3 regions of the Clostridium sp. CTA-17 genome follow, and region 2 is predicted to be linked to each of the others. Evidence: riboswitches for the same ligand, from Rfam matches in the RefSeq annotation. Region 2 holds a riboswitch; each other region holds the start of a gene.

Region 1 (5,746 bases), on a different contig from region 2:
AATATTCCCTGTAAAAAATCATTTTTATTTGTTATAATTAAGTTATAAAAGGTTTACATAATGAGGGATGAGAGGTGATTATTTTGTATTTAGAAAAAATTATTAAAGCAAAAAAAAATATAGAAGATGTAGTTATAAAAACACCTTTAATATACAGTGAGGTATTTTCAAAGAAATCTGGAAACCAAGTGTATATGAAATGTGAAAACTTACAATTAACAGGCGCTTACAAAATAAGAGGTGCATTAAATAAAATAAGATCCTTATCAGATGAAGATAAAGCAAAAGGGGTTGTTTGCTCTTCTGCTGGAAATCATGCTCAAGGCGTAGCTTTTGCAGCATCACAAGCCAATGTTAAATCAACTATAGTAATGCCAAAGACTACTCCTCTACTAAAAATCCAATCAACAAAGGATTTAGGAGGAAATGTTGTTTTATCAGGTTATGTTTATGATGATGCATTTAATGAGGCTAAAAGAATTGAACAGGAACAAGGAGCCTTATTTATACATCCATTTAATGATATTGATGTAATTTGTGGACAAGGTACAGTAGCTTTAGAAATATTTGAAGATTTAAAGGATGTAGATGTTATTCTTTGTCCTATAGGTGGCGGTGGCTTAATAAGTGGAGTTACCTTAGCTGCTAAGGCATTAAATCCTAATGTTAAAGTAATTGGAGTACAGGCTGAAGGTGCAAATGCAATGGTTAAAAGTTTTAAGGCAGGAGAAATAATTGCTTTAGACTCTGTCGATACTATTGCTGATGGAATTGCAGTAAAAAGACCAGGTGATTTAACATTTAAATTTATAAAAGAATATGTTGACGATATAATAACTGTATCAGACCATGAAATTGTTGAAGCATTCTTTACCTTAAGTGAAAAACATAAACTTTTAGCAGAAGCTTCAGGCGCTGTATCATTAGCAGCCTCTTCTAAATTAAATTTTAAAGATAAGAACGTGGTATCAATAATAAGTGGTGGTAATATAGATATGGTTACTATAACTTCATTAATAAATAGTGCATTAGTAGCTAAAGGGAGACTTTTTGGCTTTAGTCTAGAAGTTCCTCATAAACCAGGACAAATATTAAAAATTGCTAAAGTACTTGCTGATACTAATGCTAATATAGTAAAACTTGAACATGATCATTTTAAAGCAACAGATGCTCTTAAGAATATGGTTATAGAAGTAACCTTAGAAACTAATGGCCACTCTCATATAGATGAAATTAAAAAAGCTTTAACAGATCAAAACTATGTAATAAAACAAATTTACTAATTTTAAAATAAAAAGAGGTGATTTTTCACCTCTTTTTTAGTTAGTAAGAAAATACTTCATCTTCTATACTCTCATCAGTATCTATATGATCCACACTTAAGTCAACGTCTTTTAAGTCTATTAGTTTAGTTTTATGCTTAATTTTATAATATGCAAATAATCCAAAGAATAAAGGTAATCCAATATAAGATGAAATTAATCCACCCCAGTCTACTCCATTTCTAACATCTAAATATGCATATCCTTGACCTAAAACTATTATTCCGCATAATATTAAAGCAATTATAGGTCCTAAAGGAAATAATTTAGCTTTGTAAACTAATCTGTTCATATCTTTACCCTGTGCCACATAAGCTTTTCTGAATCTATAGTGACATATTGCTATTCCAAGCCAAGCTATAAATCCTGATAATCCTGAGGCTGCTACAAGCCATACATAAACTGTATTTTCAGCATAAATACCTGTTAAGAAACATAAACTTGCAATTATTGTTGTTATTATAATAGCATTAACTGGTACTCCTCTAGAATTGGTTTTTTCGAAAATCTTAGGTGCCATTCCACTTTTAGCCATGGCATAAAGCATTCTACTTGATGCATACATACCAGAGTTACCAGCTGATAAAACAGAAGTAAGTATTATAGCATTCATAATTGAAGCAGCTCCAGCTAATCCTAATTTCTCAAATACTATTGTAAAGGCACTTGTTTCTACTCCAGCTTGAGCATTTGGCACTAAAGCACCTATTACCAAAATTGTTCCTAAATAAAATAATAAGATTCTCCAAAATATTGTATTAACAGCCTTAGGTACATTTTTTTCAGGATCTTCACTTTCTCCAGCAGCAACCCCTACTAATTCAGTTCCTTGGAATGAGAAACCAGCTATTAAGAAAATCATGAAAATTGATTTTGCTCCTCCAATAAATGGCCCTCCATTTTCATAGAAGTTTTTGAATCCTACATTATCTCCACCTAATATTCCAAAAATCATAAGAACCCCTACGATTAAGAATATTATAACAGTAGCAACTTTTACAGCTGCAAACCAAAACTCTGATTCTCCATAAGCTTTAGCAGATAATAAATTAAGAGTTAATATAATTACTAAAAATAATGCGCTCCAAACTATTGCTGGAACATTAGGAAACCAAAATTTCATTAATAAAGAGCCTGCAACCATTTCTGCTGCTATTGTTATAGCCCAGTTATACCAGTAATTCCATCCCAGAGCAAATCCTAAAGCAGGATCAACGAATTTTGTTGCATAAGCTCCAAAAGAACCTGTTTCTGGCATATATGTTGCCATCTCCCCTAAGCTTGTACATAAAAAATATACCATTACTCCTATAATTCCGTAAGCTACAAAAGCTCCTCCAACACCAGCTTGATGAAGTGTATCTCCCATTGCTAAGAAAATACCAGTTCCTATGGCACCTCCCATAGCAATCATACTAAGGTGTCTTGATTTCAAGCCTCTTTTTAGATTAGTATTTTGTTCTTGACTCATTTTTAGTCCTCCTTATGGTTTTAATAATTAAGCCATAAGTGATAACTAAGTTTTCGCTAACAAAAGAAACCCTTAAGCGTGTTTCATGCTTAAGGGTTCGTAAAGTTATATACAATACTCTTCTTTCATGATAGCACACCACAAAATAATTTGTGACAGTGTTACATATATTCTATGTAACCCCAACCTAATAGAATTAAAGCCTCTTCTAATGGTTTCGGCGATTCATCCTTTCACTTTGCTTCAATGTGCTTACCTCTGCAAAGATACTCTTAATCATCGCGCCTCTATCTCAGTTATTCACTTTATATTAACAATTATGAGATTAAATTTGCAAAATGTCAATATTTTTTTGTTGATAAATAAAAATTATAAACAAAAATTACTGAACAATTTATGAAATAATTTAGATTTTATTGTTGACTTTAAATCCTAACTATAGTAATATGTACTCATATAAAAAACATGTGTATTCAATAAGAATACAAAAGGGGGCTATTATGAAAAATTTATCCTTAATAAAAAGAATATTTGTTGCAATTATTTTAGGAATACTTATTGGGCTAGGATGTTCCTATATTAATTTAGATATACCTATTAGAATATTAATGACCTTTAATAGCATATTTGGAAATTTACTTAGTTTCTTAATCCCACTTATAATAGTTGGGTTTATAGTTCCTGGTATAGCATCCTTAGGAAATAAATCAGGAAAGGGACTTTTCATAACTACTTTAATTTCATATGCTTCAACATTTTTAATAGGAATAATTACTTTCTTTATAGGACGTTCATTACTTCCTAAATTTATAGTAAGTGCTTCTTTAAGCACTGGTTCAGTAAATGTTGATCCTTATTTTACAATTGATATTCCTCCAATGTTTGGTGTTATGTCTGCTTTAGTTTTTGCATTCTTATTAGGAATAGGAATATCAAGAATAAAAAATAGTTATTTATTGAAGGTATCAGAAGAGTTTAATCATGTTATTTTATTAACTATAAAAAATGTATTAATACCTTTAGTACCTATTTACATACTTTCAATATTTTCAAAGTTAAGTTATAATGGTGAGATTTTTACTACTCTAAAGTCTTTTGGACTTGTGTACTTAGTTTTATTTTCAATACAAGGATCTTATTTAGTGGTTCAATATGTTTTAGCTGGAACTTTAAAGAAAGAAAATCCATTAAAATTATTAAAAAATATGATTCCTGCATATATGACAGCTTTGGGAACTCAATCATCAGCAGCTACAATCCCAGTTACTTTAAATTGTACTAAAGAAAATAATGTTGACCAAGATGTAGCAGATTTTGTTATTCCTTTAGGAGCAACAATAAATTTAGCAGGTGATACTATTACTCTAGTTCTTGCATCAATGGCTGTAATGTATATGAAAGGACAAACTCCAACTTTCTCTGTTATGATTCCATTTATAGTTATGTTAGGAGTAACTATGGTAGCAGCACCAGGGGTACCAGGTGGCGGAGTTATGGCTGCTTTGGGATTACTTGAAGGTATGCTTGGATTTGGTAATGTTGAAAAATCCTTAATGATAGCACTGCATGCTGCTCAAGATAGTTTTGGAACAGCAACTAATGTAACTGGAGATGGAGCTATAGCTATAATAGTAGAATCAATATTAAAGAAAAGAAACAATACTAACATTAAAATTGAAGAGGCTGAAGAAGAATTCATTCCAAAGGTTAGTTGTAATTAAAAAAATGACTATGAGAATTTCTCATAGTCATTTTTTATTTAAGAATTATATTGCTACTTTTAGGGAATAATTGATCATATAAAGAATCAAAGCCCTCATCAGCTAATACTACTTCTGTATCATCATTTACATAAAATTGATTCATAGTATTCATTATAAGTTCATATTTCTTTAAATTACCCTCTTCAAGTAAAACTTCATAAAGATATGCTAAGTGATTTTGCATATACTCTTGCATTTCCTTAAGTTCTTCATCAGAAACTTTATTTTCTTTATGAAGCTTACTTACAGGTCCATTTCTAAAAATAAAATACGTTGAAGCTTTTGCTATTCTAGCAATATGTTCTTTAGTCTTAGTATCCTTCATATTTTCCACCTCTCCCATCTAACGTAATAATTATAAAATAAAATTAAGTACATTTCAATTTTCTTATTTATTCTAATATAGAAAGTTTTAACATTGGATTTTTGCTTAATTATGAATTTTTTTATTAAAGTATTAAATTTATTTGACATATAGATTAACAATGGTTATAATCATTTTGTTTGGTTTTCTTTTAAGTTTTTAAATACACATTAAATATTTAAATTCACATTCAAAAATACGATTCACAAAACTCAAAAACAAGGAGTGTATTAAAAATGAAAAAAGAAAAATTTATTCCTAAGCTTATATTTTTCTTATTAGGAATGGCAATCATACAATTAGGTGTTGTAATATTCTTATTAAGCGGAGCTGGATCAGATCCGTTTACTGTATTTACTCAAGGACTTTCAAAAGCTCTAAGCGTTTCAACTGGAACTGCTAACATGATAATACTTGTTACTTTAGTTATTGCAATCTTCATTGCAGATAGAAAACAACTTAAAGTTGGAACTTTTGTACTTGTTTTAGTAGTAGGCCCTACTATAGATGCAATCATGGGAATATTACATAGATTTGGATTAGATACTTCACTTAGTAACTTTAATTTATTTACAAAATGCGTAATTGTAGCTGTAAGCTGTATTATAATAGCTATAGGATTCTCATTCTTAGTTAGTACTGAATTAGGAGTTGCACCAAACGATTTAGTTCCTCTTATAATAAGAGATAAAACTAACTTCCAATACCGTTGGATACGTATCGGCTTAGATTTAAGCTTCCTAGTAGTTGGTTATTTACTAGCTGGTGTTGTAGGTCTTGGAACAATAATAGCAGTACTTTTCACAGGTCCAGCTATACAATTTTT
Region 2 (5,746 bases):
TCAATAGGACATAGTTTAGGTCTTGACACTCATGATGTTGGTAAGAGAGATATCATTCTTGAAGAAGGTATGGTTTATACTGTAGAGCCAGGATTATATATTGAAGAAGAGTCTATAGGAATAAGAATAGAGGATGATGTTTTAGTTACTAAAGATGGCTGTGAAGTTCTAACAAAAGAATGTATTAAGTCTGTAGAAGATATAGAAAAGTTCATGAGTAATAAATAATTTTATAATTAACATTATTTTAAGAATAATAAGCTTTAAATTTGAAGAAATTAAGAGTAAAATGTAATAAAAATTTAAATAGCAAACTATGGTTTAGGAGATGATTTCATGATAAATGAATTAAAAAAAGCTATATTGGCTGGAATTGGAACTGCAGCTACTGCTTATGAAAAAACAGATTCCTTTATACAAGATATGGTTGCTAAAGGGAAAATAACTGTTGAAGATGGTAAAGTTTTATCTGAAGAATTAAAAAGAGATATGGAAGAAAAAACTACACAAGCAACCAGTGAAATAATAACTAAATTAGACAACATGAAACCTTTCACAAAAGAAGATTTTAAAGTTATGTTTGATGAAGCTAATAAATCTAATTTAGAAGAAATAAATAAATTAAAAGAAAGAATAGCCGTATTAGAAGCTAAATTAAATGAAGAAGAAATTTAGGCTATAAAATAATAGAACTCTACAAGGTATATGAGGAGTAGAATTTATAGCTATGCAAATAGCTAGGATGATTAAGCTTTTCAGTGCCTTGTAGAGTTTTTATAGTTTATTATTTTATTATCTTATAGGAGGTGAATTTATGAGTAAGGGACAGAGTGCAAAAAGGTTGAAAGAAATAGTTAGAGTATTTACTTATTATGGTTTTGACTTTTTAATTTCATCAAAGTTACCTAATAGTAAAAAGGCTGAGCCAAGGCCTAAAGCACTTAGGGAGGCTTTAGAAGAATTAGGGGCAACCTTTGTTAAAATTGGACAAATATTAAGTACAAGACCAGATTTACTTCCTAAAGCTTATATTGAAGAGTTGGAAAAGTTACAGGATAATAATGAAATAACAGACTTTCATAAGGTAAAGGAAATATTTTATGAATCTTTTGGGACTGACATAAATACATATTTCTTAGAGTTTAGTGAAACTCCATTAGCTTCAGCATCAATTGCGCAGGTTCATAGAGCTAAATTAATAGATGGAAGAGATGTGGTAGTTAAGGTTCAGCATTATAAAATAGATGAAAAAATGAAGCTTGATTTAAGCATATTAAGAAGACTTAGCAAATTAACTTCTAATCATATAACGAATACATTAATTAATCCTGTTGAAGCCTTTAAGGAAATTGAAGATGCTACTTTAAAGGAACTTGATTTCGAAAAGGAAGCAAAGAATACTAAAAAATTTAGAGAGCTAAATAAAAATGTAGCCTGTGTTGGTGCACCTATAATTGTTGATAAGCTTACTTCTAAGAAAATTCTTACCATGGAATATATAGATGGTTGTAAAATAACAGATTTCAATATTTTAAAAGAAGAAGGATATGACTTTGAGGATATTGCGAATAAATTAGCAAATTCATTTTTTAAACAGGTTCTTGAAGATGGATTTTTTCATGGTGATCCTCATCCAGGAAACTTATTTATAAGAGAAGGTAAAATCTACTTTATAGACTTTGGTTTAGTTGGAACTTTAGAAACAAATTTAAGAAATTGGCTTAATAAGGCCATGATTGCTATGGTTTTAGGTGATATTGATACCTTAGTTGATTTTGTAAATGCTATAGGAATAAAAAAAGGAAAAGTTGAATATTCAGTATTGTATGATGATTTGAAAAATATAGTCTCAAAATATATAAACGCATCCTTAAAGACAATAAAAATATCAGATTTATTTAAAGAAATCTTTGAGATAGCAGAACGAAATAATATTCAGTTTCCAAGAGAATTAGTTACTTTAGTAAGATCTATAGTTATACTAGAAGGGGTTATAGCTAAAATAGATCCAGATTTAGAAATTATGGAATGTATTTATCCTTATGTAAAAGAAAGAAATAAAGAGGAAATGCTAAAAAGTTTAAATAAGGATAAACTTATAACTGAAGCATATAAGTTTGCTTCTAAGAGTATAGAAATTCCTACTAAATTTTCAGAACTTGTGGATAGTTTGACTAAGGGAAGAGCTAAGTTGCAATTTGAAATGAAGGGATTAGATAAGCCACTTACAGATTTAAATAAAATGGTAAATAGAATAGCTTTCTCATTAATAGTTGGATGTATGATAATAGGTTCCTCATTAATAGTTAATGCTAAAACGGGACCTACTTTTCAAGGTGTTCCTATTTTAGGATTAATAGGCTTTATAGTATCAGGAATTTTTGGATTGTGGTTATTGATTTCTATAATAAAATCAGGATTTTTTTAATAAATAGTTAATAAAGCGATTAAATACTTGAAAGAAACATAGTTATATTGTATAAATGTATACAATATAATAATTTAAAAGTGAATAATTTAAAAAGAGGTAGAGGCGCGAGAATCAAGATTACTAAAATGGAGTTAAGTAGCGTAGAAGTTTTAGGAAAGGGGTTATCGCCGAAGTTTTTGGCTAATACTTTAAGGCTAAATGCTGGGGTTGTATAGAATATATACAACACTGTCACAAAATGTGGAGAGCTATCATCTTAGGGAATTAAATAAATAAAAGTTTATTTGCAAAAGTAATTTTATTAAGTATTAAGACCTTAGGTTGATCAAGCCTAAGGTCTTTTTTGCAGAAATTTTATAATAAGAGAAAATAAGGGAACACCTCTGTAAATTAATTCACTGCATATTTAAGGGGGAATTTATAATGAGAAACAAAACTAGATTTAAAGTTTTTCTAACGGTTTTTGCAATGACAATGTTATGCTCAACATTAGTCTTTGCTGCTGAAGATGCTGCGGCAGTAAACTCAGCTAAGTTTGGAATGTGGACAGTGCTGCCACCATTAGTTTCAATTGTATTAGCTTTTTTAACTAAGAATGTTGTAGTTTCCTTATTCATAGGAACAATTACAGGATGTATAATGCTTCAATTAAATGGATTTAATATAATTACAGCGTTAACTCAAGGATTTATTGATTTTACTTATAGAGCTTTAAATTCCTTAGCTGATCCTTGGAATGCAGGGATAATTCTTCAGGTTTTAGTTATTGGAGGAGTAATTCATTTAGTAGCTAAAATGGGAGGAGCAAAGGCAATAGCTGAGGCTTTAGCAAGAAAGGCTAAGACTGTTAAGAGTGCACAACTTACAACTTGGCTTTTAGGCTTAGCAGTTTTCTTTGATGATTATGCTAACTCATTAATTGTAGGACCAATAATGAGACCAGTTACAGATAAATTAGGAGTTTCAAGGGAAAAATTAGCCTTTGTTATAGATGCAACGGCAGCTCCAATTGCAGGGTTAGCAATAATATCAACTTGGATAGGCTTAGAGGTTGGATTAATTGGAGATGCTTTAAAAAGTGTAGGAATACAAGCTGATGGTTTTGGAGTATTTTTAGAAACAATACCATATAGATTTTATAATATATTAATTTTAGCTTTTGTTGTTATATCAGCAATAACTTTAAGAGAGTTTGGACCAATGCTTAAAGCTGAGAGAAGAGCTAGAAGAGGAGAAGTTTTATCTACTACAGAAATTTCATCAGATAGTGAAGATTTAGAACCTATAGAAGGAATTAAATTAAGTGTTTGGAATGCAATAATTCCAATTGGAGTTTTAATAGTATCATCTTTAATAGGGTTTTATTATAGTGGATGGGTAACTATAATGGGTGGAGAAGATTTAGCCATAATAGAGCTTATGAATAATACACCTTTTAGTTTTGCTGGAATACAAGCAGCATTCTCAAATGCAGATGCTTCAGTAGTTTTATTCCAATCAGCTTTATTAGCAACTATAGTAGCTCTTATATTAGGAGTTGGTAGAAAAATATTTACTATTTCAGAAGGAATAGGAATTTGGATTGAAGGAATGAAAGGACTTTTAATAACAGGAGTAATTCTTATATTAGCTTGGTCTTTAAGTTCTGTAATTAAAGAATTAGGAACTGCTTCTTACCTGGTAGGAGTACTATCAGATGCAATACCAGCATTTTTATTACCAGCAATAATATTTATTTTAGGTTCAATAATAGCCTTTGCTACAGGTACAGCTTATGGAACAATGGGAATATTAATGCCACTTGCAATTCCATTAGCTTTTGCAATAAATCCAGAATGGAATTTTGTTATAGTAAGCACATCAGCAGTATTAACAGGTGCTATCTTTGGAGATCATTGTTCACCTATTTCTGATACCACAATACTTTCCTCAACAGGTGCAGGATGCGATCATATAGAACATGTTAGAACTCAAATATGGTACGCAGTATTTGTAGGAATAGTAACTGTATTATTTGGATATATTCCAGCTGGGTTAGGATTAAGTATTTTCATAGTATTACCTTTATCCTTAGTAGCTTTATTCATATTAACAATGATATTTGGTAAAAAAGTAGATGACAAAGTAGTTAGCAATTAAAAAAGAGAAGGATTTCCTTCTCTTTTTTAGTTAAATATATTAATTTGTTTTCTCTTCAGTTTTCTTTTGGTAAGGATAGACAACTCTATTAATTATAATAGCTATTATTACCCCAATAAATGTATCTAAGATTCTATTAAAAGCATAGTCATATGAGCCAACTCCCTTTAAGTTTGTCATTATGGCAAAAACAACTATACATGCACTATTTATTGCGCCTTTACAATTGAATAAAATACATAGGTAAATGGCTATAGTTGTACCTATGGCCGTTAGAAGAGCGTAAACAATAAAGTGCTGAATATTTAATACATTAAATATGGCTGTTAATAATAAACCAACAATAGCACCTAAAAATGTACCAAGCATTCTGTTTTTTCCCATTTTATATGAATTTTCGACTGTATCTTGCATGCACATCATTGCTGCAATACAAGCAAAAAAGGCGCTAGAACGGCCTAAAAGTTCAAATACTATAATGCATATAAATACTGAAAGAGAAGTTTTAAGGTTTCTAGCACCTATAGTTTGCAGGTTAAATTTAAACAAATATTTCCCTCCTAAATCATATTAGCTTTTCACATTAGTTCTTTTTATTTTCTTCCAGACTTTTTATATCATCTTTAACTTCTTTTTCAAGTCTAGAGATTTTTTCTTCTATATTTTCTAAATCTTTTTTTACCTTATTTTCATATTTATATATGTAGTTATTTATTAATAGAGCAATTATTATACCTATAAAAGTATCTATAATTCTATCAACTGCATAAGCATATGGAGCTTTACCATGTAAGTTTGTCATAATTGCTATTAATACTATACATGCTATAGAAACAGACCCTTTTCTGTTAAACACATTAAGCAGATAAATGGTTATAACTATTCCAATACCTGTTATTATTCCTGAAAATCTTGTAAGGTTAAAGTTTAAAGCTATAAAAGTTAAAGCTAAGCCAACAAGTCCACCAGTTATTGTACCAATCATTCTGCTTTTTCCCATTTTATATGAGTTTTCAACAGTATCTTTCATACAGATTACAGCGGCTATACAAGCGTAAAAAGGATATTCTCTGTGTATTAGCTCGAAAAATCCTATGCATAAAGTTACAGCCAAAGCTGTCTTTAAGTTTCTTGCACCTATTTTAGGTAAGGCTAAACCTTTCATTTTAATAATAC
Region 3 (5,746 bases), on a different contig from region 2:
TGCAACTATTTTCTTTTCTTTTGGTGAAAGTATTCTATCTCTCTTTTCTTGACCTGCTATTATAACTTCAACAGCTTCGTCTAAGTCTTCTTGAATTACAAATTTTCTACCATGTTTTACAGCTCTTAAAGCAGCCTCATTAACTATGTTTGCTAAGTCTGCCCCAACAGCACCTGGAGTAGATTTTGCTATTTCTTCTAAAGATACATCATCTGATAATTTAACGTCTCTAGAGTGAACCTTTAATATTTCCTCTCTACCTATTAAATCTGGTCTATCAACAATTATTCTTCTATCAAATCTACCTGGTCTTAATAAAGCTTTATCTAAAACCTCTGGTCTATTTGTAGCTGCTAAAATAACAACCCCTTTTGAAGAATCGAAACCATCCATCTCAGTTAATAATTGGTTAAGAGTTTGTTCTCTTTCATCATTTCCTTGAATAGCACCATCTCTACTCTTACCAATAGCATCAATCTCATCTATGAAAACTATACATGGAGCTTTTTCTTCTGCTTGCTTAAATAAATCTCTTACTCTCGCTGCCCCCATACCTACAAACATCTCAACGAAGTCTGAACCTGACATTGAGAAAAATGGTACTTTTGCTTCCCCTGCAACAGCCTTAGCAAGTAAAGTTTTACCTGTTCCTGGAGGCCCTACTAATAAAGCGCCCTTTGGAAGCTTAGCTCCTATTTCTACATATTTTCTTGTATCATGTAAAAAGTCTACAATTTCTACTAATGACTCTTTAGCTTCATCTTGACCAGCAACATCTTTAAATGTTATTCCAGTCTCATTTTCAGCGTAAAGCTTAGCATTATTTTTACCAAATGACATTACTCCGCCACCCATTTTATTATTCATTTTAGAGAACATCATTCTACCAACAAAGAATATAAGTATTAATGGGAAAACCCATGACATTAATAAACCTAAAAGTTGATAGTTTTCTGGTTTAGTTACATTGAATCCTACCCCAGCTGCAGTCAAATCTTTAATTAAATCTGGTTGAGTAATACCAGCAACTGCTGGATTAGTTGTATATAAGATTTTTCCTTTTAAATTACTACTATCTGAAGGTGTTATCTCAATTTGATTTCCTGAAAAGTTTACTGATTTAACTTCTTTTTTATCTAACATTTGCATGAAAGTACTATAATCTACTTTTTCATATAGCATTTCATCTTTAACCATATTAAAGGTTAATAATATACCAAACGCTATAATACTATATATGACAATATATTTAAGCATTTTTTTATCTTTAAACATACATCATTCCTCCTTCTCTAACGTTTATTTTACAAATCCTATTCTATCAAAAGGATATACTGTTAACTGTGCCTTTGCTTCTATGTCTTTTCCATCTATATAAGGATTGCTCCAATACCTAGCATCATCACTATTATTTCTATTGTCACCTAACATTAAAAACTTTCCACTTGGCACATCAAAAGACATATCAGTTTTTCCACCTTGATATTTTACATAGTCTTCTTCAAGTTTATTTCCATTTATATAAACTGAACCATCACTTTTTATTTCAACATGCTCACCTGGTAATCCAATGACACGTTTTAAAAGTGGTTCTTTTAATTCATCAGAATTAAAAACGACTATATCTCCTCTTTTAATATTATTAGGATTATATATTCTGGTAACAAATAATTGATCACCAATCTCTACTGTAGGCATCATTGATCCTGTAGGAACTTTTATCTTATACAATAAAAACTGATGAATCAAAGCAGCTAATAGTAAAGCTGCTAAAATTGGTATAATCCAATCTAAAAAGAATGATTTCTTCTTTGTATCACTAGAACCCATTACTATTCCCACATACCTTTCATCAAATCTTCTATTTCTTTTCTTCTTTTTTCTGTAAGCGCTTTATCCAAGCAAAACTTACCTTCTTTGCCTTTAACTAAAACATCCCCCTCTTTTACGTCACCTATTACGTCATCTTTTTTTAATTCTAAAATATTTTCTTTTTCATCTTCACATACAATAAAATATCCTTCTATTCTATCTACTATTATTTTTTTCATTTTATACTCCTTGCTCCGAATATTAGTATGAGGATTCTTTAAACTCAATTTAAAATTATTCCTCAATAATTTTAGAATTTTTTACCTTTAATAATCTTAAAGTATCAAGTATAAGTATATCATAAATTACCATAACTTTGTAAACTTTAATTCATACTTTTCCCCTCAAGTTTCATAAATATTTCAATATTATTTTATCAATTTATTGTGTCTTTTTTATGTCTTTCCTTATTAAATATTTTCAACTTTTAAATGGTAATATTTTAAATACTCTATGTATTAAATAACTTTTGATTCTTAATTGTATTAAATAAATTTATATAATTCTAAAAAAATTTTATTCTACTATATTAATTATTATCCTTCACTTTTTATTATATACTTTAATACATTATTCTAAATACTTTTAATAAAAAAAGTTGTATAGTTTTTTTACCATACAACTTTATATATTAATTAAAAACATTCATTTCTAAGCAAATCTTCATAAGTCTCTCTTTTACACATAACTTTTGAAATTCCATTGCTTACACTTACAACTGCAGCCTTAGGGATTCTATTATAATTATTAGCCATTGAATGTCCATATGCTCCAGTGGACATAATTGCTAATATATCTCCAGTTTCCATTCTAGGCATTTCTATGGAATTTAAAAGCACATCCCCTGATTCACAGCATTTACCCGCTACAGTAACTATCTCTTTAGAATTATCAAAAACTCTGTTAGCTATTAATGACTCATAATTTGCACTGTATAAGGCTGGTCTTATATTATCACTCATTCCCCCATCTACACTTACATATTTTCTTATATTAGGAATTTCTTTTATAGCTCCTACAGTATAAAGAGTTAATCCTGCATTACCCACAATACTTCTTCCTGGCTCTATACTTAATATAGGAACATTCATATTTAATTTTCTGCATATTTCATCAGCTTTATTTATTATAACTGAACAATATTCTTCTATTTCTTTTGGCTTATCCCCTTCAGTATAATATATACCAAATCCTCCACCCAAGTCTAATTCTTTAATTTCATATCCTAATGTTTCTTTTATATCGTTTATAAGATTTAGCATAATTTCTGTTGTATCTTCAAAAGGTTCTAAGTCAAATATTTGAGAACCTATATGACAATGCAATCCATTAAGTTCTATATACTCTAATTCCATTGATCTTTTAACAACATCATAAACTGTATCACCAATTACAGGGAATCCAAATTTTGAATCTAATTGACCTGTTTTTATATATTCATGGGTATGGGCCTCTACTCCAGGAGTTATTCTTAAATAAACTTTTTGAACTCTTCCATATTCTTGAGCTATAGAATTAAGAACTTCTAGTTCATGAATATTATCAACTATAAATCTTCCAATTCCTAATCGTACTCCTAAATCTATTTCATAATCAGATTTATTATTACCATGGAAATATATTCTTTCTAATGGGAAACCTGCTTTATAAGCAGTATAAAGCTCTCCACCTGAAACAACATCTAAATATAAATTTTCTTCATTAACTAAATTGCACATGGACATATTTATAAACGCCTTTCCTGCATAGGTAACTCTGTTTCCTCTTTCTTCACACTTCATAGCATTATAGTATCTTCTACAATTGCTTCTCACTAATTCTTCATCAATAACATATAAAGGAGTTCCATATTCCTTGCTTAAAGCACTTGCTTTTAATCCTCCAACATATAATTCATTTCCTTCTACTTTCATTGATCCAAATAATTTCATATCTTTTCCCTCCACAAACTTTTTTAGTGGCAGAGTATAAAAGTATGCAAAGCTACCGACTTTTTGGCATTTAATTCCAATAAATAAAAACAGCAAAGGAACACCTTTGCTGCCTTAATCGCAACTTAGCGTACCTTGTAGCACTCCACTTTTTTCAAAGTGACAGTTATATGCATATTATACATATACCCAGAAATATTAATCACCATTAATATCTCTTCGGCCATAATCCCTTTCATCATACATAAAACACTCGTCAGCTACTTATGACTACTCTTAATTACGGCACCTCTACTTTGGTCCTATTTTCAAATTATTTATGCTTTTATTATATTAATTATTGTTTATAATGTTACTAAAAAATCTCAACTAATGCAATATTATAAATTAAAATTATTAATAAAAAAATTTACACATTACAATTATTTCCTTCACATCTAAATGCATTAGTACCTTCATAACCTATTTCCTTTAAAACTTTTTTTACCACTCTTTTTCCTATGCTATCCTCATTTAATTCACAAAGAGCATCCTCTATATTATACCAAGCAGCTCCCTCTACCTCAGTTGATTTCTCTATCTCTCCTGATTCATAATATGCTAAATAAGTTAGCATAAGCAATTCTTTTCCTTGTACAAAATCACTACCTAAATATTTTATATCTTTAACTGTTATTCCTGTTTCTTCTTTTACCTCTCTATAAACAGTTTCCTCTGCACATTCATCTACACCTACATATCCAGATATAAGAACTTTAGAATTTTCATATATATAACTTTGTTTTAAAAGAATTATTTCATCACCTTTTATTACAGCAACAACAATACAAGGCTTAGGTAAATCAAAAAACATCATATCATGTTTACTACAATAAGGTATCATTCCCTCATCCCAGCTATTCTTTAACTCTAATTTTTCACCACATAACGGACAATATTTAAATTTCATAATTAATTTCTTTAGTAAAGCAAATATATTACCTTCTATAATTTTTTATTATTTCAATTAAATCTAATTCTAAAGTAAAGCAAATATCTTTTCTTCCGTAATTTCTTAAAATCACCATCTATAACTTATAAAAATTCCCTATTTTAACTAAGAATAGTAATATATAAATTAAGCTAACTAAAGTTCACCACCTTTCATATTCTCAAATACTTATCATATCTTTTATATAAACTCAACTTTAAATACTAAATCCCCTAACATTAAACTTAATATTTTGTGTTTTATATTTCACATATATTTATATTTTTAATTCTATAAACTAAACTTATGATAATAGATGCCTTAACTTATGCTATTTCAGCTCCTACTTTCCAATTCTATAAATTAAACTTATAAAACTATTTCTACAGGATTAAGCAACTCAATTTCCTCTTCAGTAACTTTGCAATTATATGCAAAGATATCTACTCCTTCTTTTTTAGCTAATCTCAATGCTTCGCCAAACTTAGGATCTGTTTCATCATTAGGATAAAACTTATTTACATTATCTATCTGTATTAAAAAAATTATTCCTGCACCCATTCCTAATTTTTTAATTTCAATCAGTTCTAATATGTGTTTCTTTCCTCTTTCAGTTGGGGCGTCTGGAAATCTAGTTTCTCCATTTTCCTCTAAAGTTACACCTTTTACTTCTAAAAAATATGTATTTTCATTATCATCTTGTAATTTAAAATCAAATCTAGAATTTCCAAAAGTTTTTTCTCGACTTATATTATTAAATTTTACTAACTTTTCTATCTTTTTATTTCTTAATGCCTCTTCTACAACTTTATTAGGAATCTGAGAATCTATATTTATTAAAACCTCTCCCTTATAAGCTGCAATTAAATCATAAGGAGTTTTTCTATTTGGAGTAGTTCCTTTTCTTAAAAGAACTGTACATCCTTCTTTTAAAATCTCTCTACACCTTCCAGTGTTAGGAACATGAACTAAT

The links. Region 2 has a riboswitch for lysine ahead of ACYUCG_RS11645 (Na+/H+ antiporter NhaC family protein). Riboswitches for the same ligand answer to the same signal wherever they lie in the genome.
Region 1: another riboswitch for lysine. It lies ahead of ACYUCG_RS03895 (amino acid permease); the one in region 2 lies ahead of ACYUCG_RS11645 (Na+/H+ antiporter NhaC family protein).
Region 3: another riboswitch for lysine. It lies ahead of lysA (diaminopimelate decarboxylase); the one in region 2 lies ahead of ACYUCG_RS11645 (Na+/H+ antiporter NhaC family protein).

Annotation. Positions count from the first base shown of each region.
Region 1 covers NZ_BAAABF010000001.1:887,696-893,441, forward strand. Annotated here, with positions in the region: gene ilvA (threonine ammonia-lyase) at 84-1,283, shown strand; gene ACYUCG_RS03895 (amino acid permease) at 1,324-2,793, opposite strand; lysine riboswitch at 2,917-3,091, opposite strand; gene ACYUCG_RS03900 (dicarboxylate/amino acid:cation symporter) at 3,294-4,514, shown strand; gene ACYUCG_RS03905 (hypothetical protein) at 4,549-4,881, opposite strand; gene ACYUCG_RS03910 (YczE/YyaS/YitT family protein) at 5,157-5,746, shown strand, end outside.
Region 2 covers NZ_BAAABF010000007.1:79,903-85,648, reverse strand. Annotated here, with positions in the region: gene ACYUCG_RS11660 (aminopeptidase P family protein) at 1-228, shown strand, start outside; gene ACYUCG_RS11655 (phasin family protein) at 337-675, shown strand; gene ACYUCG_RS11650 (ABC1 kinase family protein) at 815-2,428, shown strand; lysine riboswitch at 2,521-2,690, shown strand; gene ACYUCG_RS11645 (Na+/H+ antiporter NhaC family protein) at 2,855-4,570, shown strand; gene ACYUCG_RS11640 (FUSC family protein) at 4,610-5,119, opposite strand; gene ACYUCG_RS11635 (FUSC family protein) at 5,154-5,735, opposite strand.
Region 3 covers NZ_BAAABF010000001.1:878-6,623, reverse strand. Annotated here, with positions in the region: gene ftsH (ATP-dependent zinc metalloprotease FtsH) at 1-1,275, opposite strand, end outside; gene lepB (signal peptidase I) at 1,300-1,830, opposite strand; gene ACYUCG_RS00035 (DUF3006 domain-containing protein) at 1,833-2,051, opposite strand; gene lysA (diaminopimelate decarboxylase) at 2,508-3,803, opposite strand; lysine riboswitch at 3,934-4,105, opposite strand; gene ACYUCG_RS00025 (NAD(+) diphosphatase) at 4,213-4,752, opposite strand; gene sfsA (DNA/RNA nuclease SfsA) at 5,143-5,746, opposite strand, start outside.